One region of the Nonomuraea sp. NPDC005730 genome, then DNA from elsewhere that is predicted to be linked to it. Evidence: riboswitches for the same ligand, from Rfam matches in the RefSeq annotation. Region 1 holds a riboswitch; the other holds the start of a gene.

The links. Region 1 has a riboswitch for glycine ahead of gcvT (glycine cleavage system aminomethyltransferase GcvT). Riboswitches for the same ligand answer to the same signal wherever they lie in the genome.
Region 2: another riboswitch for glycine. It lies ahead of gcvP (aminomethyl-transferring glycine dehydrogenase); the one in region 1 lies ahead of gcvT (glycine cleavage system aminomethyltransferase GcvT).

The regions. Positions count from the first base shown of each region.
Region 1 covers NZ_JBEXYK010000008.1:27,934-31,331, reverse strand. Annotated here, with positions in the region: gene ABZ444_RS13320 (M28 family peptidase) at 1-943, shown strand, start outside; glycine riboswitch at 1,221-1,318, shown strand; glycine riboswitch at 1,339-1,438, shown strand; gene gcvT (glycine cleavage system aminomethyltransferase GcvT) at 1,473-2,558, shown strand; gene gcvH (glycine cleavage system protein GcvH) at 2,555-2,944, shown strand; gene ABZ444_RS13305 (L-serine ammonia-lyase) at 3,003-3,398, shown strand, end outside.
Region 2 covers NZ_JBEXYK010000060.1:55,360-58,757, reverse strand. Annotated here, with positions in the region: gene gcvP (aminomethyl-transferring glycine dehydrogenase) at 1-1,976, opposite strand, end outside; glycine riboswitch at 2,143-2,239, opposite strand; gene ABZ444_RS41400 (MerR family transcriptional regulator) at 2,288-2,908, opposite strand; gene ABZ444_RS41395 (bifunctional nuclease family protein) at 3,056-3,398, opposite strand, start outside.

The sequences.
Region 1 (3,398 bases):
CACCAAGCACGTGCGGTTCGGCTGGTGGGGCGCCGAAGAGGCGGGCATGGTCGGGTCCAGGTACTACGTGCAGAACGGCGGCGCGAGCGGCGTCGAGGTGTACCTGAACTTCGACATGATCGCCTCGACCAACGCCGGCTACTTCGTCTACGACGACGACGCGGCGATCCAGCGCACCTTCAACGACTACTTTGCCACCATCGGCCTGCAGACCGAGGGTGACAGGGAGGGCGACGGCCGCAGCGACCACGCCTCGTTCAAGAGCGCGGGCGTCCGGGTCGGCGGCCTGGCCACGGGGGCCGGGGCGGTCAAGAGCTCGGCCCAGGCCGCCAGGTGGGGCGGCTCGGCCGGGCAGCCGTTCGACCGCTGCTACCACAGCGCCTGCGACAGCTACCCGAGCGCCGTCAACACCACGGCGCTCGACCGCAACTCCGACGCCATCGCGTACGCCATATGGAAGCTCGCCGTGGGCACCAGCACGCCCACGGAGAACGACTACTCGATCTCGGTGGCCCCGTCGTCGGCATCGGTCCAGGCCGGTCAGTCGGCTACCGCGGCGGTCAGTACCCAGGTCACGTCCGGCCAGGCGCAGAGCATCGCGCTCTCCGCCGGGAACGTGCCGAGCGGGGTCACCGTCTCCTTCAGCCCGTCCACTGTGCAGGCGGGTCAGTCGTCCACCGTCACGATCGCCACCACCAGCGGCGTCGCGGCGGGGACGTACACCATAGGGATCAACGGCGACGGGGCGACGGCGGACCACTCCGCGTCCTTCACCCTGACCGTCGGAGGGGACGGCCAGGGCACCACCTGGACGGCCTACAAGTCGTACACGGCCGGAGACGTCGTCACCTATCAGGGGGTCAGCTACCGCTGCCTCCAGGCGCACACCAGCCTGCCGGGCTGGGAGCCGCCGAACGTGCCCGCCCTCTGGGCGCGGGCCTGATCCTCGGGCCTGACCTATAGGGCCTGATCCATGGGGCCTGATTCATAGGGCCTGATCCTCGCGCGGGCCGGTCGCCACCGGCCCGCCCCCGAGCTGCCGCGTGCGAGCTGACCTGCCATGACCGGCTCGCGCGCGGCCACCAACGCGGCCGCGACCCCGCCTCTCCGGGGCCGCGGCCGCTTTTCGCTGCGTGCGGGATGTCGCGGATGCTGCGGATGGCAGGGGGCGAAGCGCGACAACACCCCCATGACGGCACTAGGCTGACGGACATCACCGGCGAAACCGTGCGGGAGAGCACCCTGACAGCCGGTCAGGGTCCCTGAAGGAGCAAGCCCTCCCCGCGAACCTCTCAAGGCAAAGGACCGCGCGGCAGCCCTGTAAGGCGTTCTTACGGGGAGGTGACCTCTGGAAAGCAGGCCCTCGGGGCCTCGCCGAAGGTGAAAGTCCGGTAAAACTCGGGCGAAGCTCTCAGGCATCCATGACAGAGGGGGAGGATGCTGGCATCCAATCCTGTCCTGAGGTGCGACAAATGTCCCGACCTACGCCGCTACGAGACGTCCACGAGGCCCTAGGCGCCACGCTGACCGACTTCGCCGGATGGCTCATGCCGCTCCGGTACGGCAGCGAGTCGGCGGAGCACAAAGCCGTCCGCGAGGCGGCCGGGCTGTTCGACCTCTCGCACATGGGCGAGATCTTCCTGACCGGTCCGCAGGCCGCAGAGGCCCTCGACTACGCCCTGGTCGGCCACCTGTCGGCGCTCGCGCCCGGCCGGGCCAGGTACACGATGATCGTGGACGAGCGCGGCGGGGTGCTCGACGACCTCATCGTCTACCGGCTGGCGGACGAGGAGTTCATGGTGGTGGCCAACGCCTCGAACTCCGACAAGGTCGCGGATGAGCTGAAAAATCGTACTAAGTCGTATGACACGGCGGTCGATGACCGCTCCCAGCAGTACGCCCTCATCGCGATCCAGGGCCCGAAGGCCCAGGAGATCCTGGCCACGCTCACCGACGCCGACCTCGGCGGCCTCAAGTACTACGCGGGCCTGCCCGGCGTGGTCGACGGCCGCCAGGCGCTCATCGCCCGCACCGGCTACACCGGCGAGGACGGCTTCGAGCTGTTCGTCGCCAACCAGGACGCCGTGCCGCTCTGGCGCGCCCTGGAGGCGGCGGGCGAGCCGCACGGGCTCAGGGCCGCCGGTCTGTCCAGCCGCGACACCCTCAGGCTGGAGGCCGGCATGCCGCTCTACGGCAACGAGCTGAGCTCCGACCTGACCCCGTTCGACGCGGGGCTGGGCAGAGTGGTGAAATTCGACAAGCCCGGTGACTTCGTCGGCAGGGCGGCACTGGAGGCGGTCAAGGACGACCAGCCCCGCCGCCGCCTCGTCGGCCTGGTCGCCCAGGGCCGCCGGGTGCCGCGTCACGGCTACCCGGTCACCCGCGACGGCGCCGTCGTCGGCGAGGTCACCAGCGGTGCGCCCTCCCAGACCCTGGGCAAGCCCATCGCGATGGCCTACGTGGACGCCGGAGCCGACACAGGTCTGGCCGTGGACATCCGGGGCAGCCATGAACCTATGGACCTGGTCGAGCTGCCCTTCTACAGGAGGAACAAGTGAGCAACATCCCTGACGACCTGAACTACACCAAGGAGCACGAGTGGGTGTCGGGCGTGGACGACGGCATCACCGTGACCGTCGGCATCACGGCCTTCGCCGCCGAGGCTCTTGGTGACGTCGTCTTCGTGCAGCTCCCCGAGGTCGGTTCGACCGTCGAGGCGGGTGACTCGGTCGGCGAGGTGGAGTCCACCAAGTCGGTGAGCGAGATCTACGCGCCCGTCGGCGGCGAGATCGTCGAGGTGAACGCGGCCGTGTCCGACGACCCGTCGCTGGCCAACAGCGACCCGTACGGCGACGGCTGGATGTTCCGTGTCCGCATGGAGGGCGACGCGGAGGACCTGCTGTCCGCCGAGGAGTACACGGCGCTCACCTCAGGCGAGTCCTGACACCAACGCCGGGGCCCGCGGCGGGCCCCGGCACTTCCTGAACTGAAGGGCGCCATCAATGGCGATCAGCGTCTTCGACCTCTTCAAGATCGGCATCGGACCGTCCAGCTCCCACACCGGCGGCCCGATGGCCGCCGCGCACAAGTTCGCCCGCGGGCTGCACGACGACGGCCTGCTCCCCCGCGTGGCCCGCGTCGAGGTCATCCTGTACGGCTCGCTCGGCCTGACCGGCAAGGGCCACGGCAGCGACAAGGCGGTGCTGCTCGGCCTGTCCGGTGAGAAGCCGGAGCTGGTCGACGTCGACTCCGTCGACGCCCGCCTGGCCGAGATGCGCGCCTCGGGCACGGTCAACCTCTACGGCGAGCACGAGATCCCCTTCGTCGTGGGCCAGGACCTCGTCTTCGAACGCAAGATCTCCCTGCCCGAGCACCCCAACGGCATGCGCTTCACCGCC
Region 2 (3,398 bases), on a different contig from region 1:
CCGGCCTCGTGCACCTTGGCGCAGACCTCGGTGATCGACTCCTCGTACACGCCGTGCGTGGACGGGTACGTCACCATGATCGCGGCGAGCTTCTCGCGGTGCTTGGCGATCTTGGCGTCGAGGTCGGCCAGGTCGATGTTCCCGTCGTTGTCGCAGGCCACGACCACGACCCGCATGCCCGCCATGACGGCGCTGGCCGCGTTCGTGCCGTGGGCCGAGGACGGGATCAGGCACACGTCGCGCCCGGTGTCGCCGTTGGCCTGGTGGTAGGCCCGGATGGCCAGCAGGCCGGCGAACTCGCCCTGGGAGCCGGCGTTCGGCTGGATGGAGACCGCGTCGTAGCCGGTCACCTCGGCCAGCCAGCCCTCCAGGGTGCCGATGAGCTCCCGGTAGCCCTCGGTCTGGGCCTCCGGCGCGTACGGGTGCACGCCGGCGAACTCCGGCCAGGTGATCGGCTCCATCTCGGTGGTCGCGTTCAGCTTCATCGTGCACGAGCCGAGCGGGATCATCGAACGGTCGAGCGCGATGTCCTTGTCCTGGAGCCTGCGCAGGTAGCGCAGCATCGCGGTCTCGGAGCGGTGGCTGTGGAAGACCGGGTGGGTCAGGTAGTCCGACTCGCGCAGCAGCTCGGCCGGCAGCGCGTCGTCCTCCAGCGCCACCTCCTCGCGCTCGACGCCGAAGGCCGCCCACACCTTGACCAGCTCGGCCGCGCCGGTCTTCTCGTCGCAGGCGATCGAGACGTGGTCGTCCCCGGCCTGCCACAGGTTGACGCCCCGCTCGGCGGCGGCGGCCACCACCTCGGCGGCCCTGCCGGGCACGCGGACGAGCACGGTGTCGAAGAACTCGCCGTGCACGACCTCCAGGCCGGCCTCGCGCAGGCCGCCGGCCAGCGCGACGGCGTGCCGGTGCACGCGGTGCGCGATCCGGCGCAGGCCCTCGGGGCCGTGGTAGACGGCGTACATGCCGGCGATCACGGCCAGCAGGACTTGGGCGGTGCAGATGTTGCTGGTGGCCTTCTCGCGGCGGATGTGCTGCTCGCGGGTCTGCAGGGCCAGCCGGTAGGCGGGGTCGCCGTCGACGTCGACCGACACGCCGACCAGGCGGCCGGGCATCTGCCGCTGCAGGCCCTCGCGTACGGACATGTAGGCCGCGTGCGGCCCGCCGAACCCGAAGGAGACGCCGAAGCGCTGGGAGGAGCCGATGGCGATGTCGGCGCCCAGCTCGCCGGGGGCGGCCACGAGCGTGAGGGCCAGCAGGTCGGCGGCGGCCACGACGATCGCGCCCGCCTCGTGCGCCCTGGCGGCCACGTCGCGGAAGTCGCGCAGACGGCCCGAGGCGCCCGGGTACTGGACGAGCACGCCGAAGCACTCGGGCAGCTCGCCGTCGAGGTCGTGCTCGGTCAGCGTGATGCCGAGCGGCTCGGCGCGGGTGGCCAGCACGGCCTTGGTCTGGGGCAGCGTGTCGGCGTCGATCACGAACACGTCGCTCTTGGACCTGCCGGCCCGGCGGGCCAGCGTCATGGCCTCGGCCGCGGCGGTGGCCTCGTCCAGCAGGGACGCGCCGGCGACGTCGAGGCCGGTCAGGTCGGAGACGACCGTCTGGAAGTTCAGCAGCGCCTCCAGACGGCCCTGCGAGATCTCCGGCTGGTACGGCGTGTACGCGGTGTACCAGCCCGGGTTCTCCAGCAGGTTGCGCCGGATGACGGCGGGCGTGACGGTGTCGTAGTAGCCCAGGCCGATCATGGAGGTCAGCACCCGGTTGCGGGAGGCCAGTTCGCGCAGCTCGGCGATGGCCTCGGTCTCGCTCGCGGCGGCCGGCAGCTTGAGCCGGTCCTTGACCCTGATGGCCTCGGGCACGGCCACGGCCACCAGATCGCCGACGGACTCGAAGCCCACGGCCTCGAGCATGCGCTGCTGCTCGGACTCGGATGGGCCGATGTGCCTGGACGAGAACGGCGGAGCGGACAGGTCGGTCATGGAGGTTGCCTCCCGAGGCTTGGAGACCGGCGCCAGGGCGCGGGCGAGTGCCGGATCTCCCCCTCTGTCATCGCGACGTCATCGCGACCTGAGAGCTTCACCCCACCGTGGGGCTTGCACCGTCGGTGAGGTGCGCCTGGCGGGCGCACCTGCTTTCCAGAGTTGCCTCACCCGAGCGGTACGGGATGCCTGAGAGATTCCGGGGAGGGTTGCTCCTTCGGCGCCCCAGGACCGAAGCCCAGGGACTCTCCCGCACGGGGTCATCAGCCTTACTCTGTCCTAGATTACTACGGTGTGTTCAGCGGTTCAGCTCACCCCGTGCGGCGTGCACGGCGCCGCTTGGCGAGCTCGTCAGCGGGATGGTCGGCCGGGACGGTGTCCTCGACCGCCGCCCGTTCCCCCGGCAGCTCCGCGAGGGAGCCCTCGACCTCTCGCCAGACCCGGCCGAGCGCGATGCCGAACACGCCCTGGCCGCCCTGGAGGAGATCGATCACCTCGTCGGCCGAGGTGCACTCGTAGACGCTGACGCCGTCGCTCATGAGCGTGATCTGCGCGAGGTCGGCGACCCCGCGGTCACGCAGGTGCTGCACCGCGGTGCGGATCTGCTGCAACGACACCCCGGTGTCGAGCAGCCGCTTGACGACCTTGAGCACCAGGATGTCGCGGAAGCTGTAGAGCCGCTGCGAGCCCGAGCCGTGCGCGGCTCTTATCGTGGGCTCGACCAGGCCCGTGCGTGCCCAGTAGTCGAGCTGCCTGTAGGTGATGCCGGCCGCCGAGCAGGCTGTTGGCCCGCGATAACCGATGTCGTCGGGCAGTGTCGCGGGCTGCTCGTCGAAGAGCAGGCCCTGCTCTCCGGCACGCTGCCGCGCGCTCTCGCGCCGCACCGGATCTTCCTGGCCGGCCGTCTTTCCCTCGCCGCTGCTGACCGCCACGCGGACCTCCGGCTTTCTCTCATCCCATGGCCTGATCTGGGGGTTCGTAAAGGGCGACCACGGGTTTCACTTGCACCGTAGGACCGTGACCATGCTCAGTCAACGATCCGGCTCGGCGCGTCGTGAAGCGTAAATGCACTGAAATACCTACCCCGCCCTGCCGAAGTCCTCGGGAGTGATCGTGTCAAGGAACTCCCTGAACTTCTCCACCTCGTCCTCCTGGTCGTCAGGGATGATCACACCGGCCTCCTGGACGACCTCTTCGCTGGCGAAGATGCGCGCGCCGGTGCGCAGCGCCAGGGCGATCGAGTCGGAGGGCCGGGCGCTGACCTCCACTCCGTTGGAGAACACCAGGTCGGCGAAGAAGATGCCGTCACGCAGGGCCACGATGTTGACTGCGCGCAGCCCGACGCCGAGCGCGCTCAGCACGTCCCTGAACAGGTCGTGGGTGAGCGGCCGGGGCGGCGGCTCCTCGGCCTGCGCCAGGGCG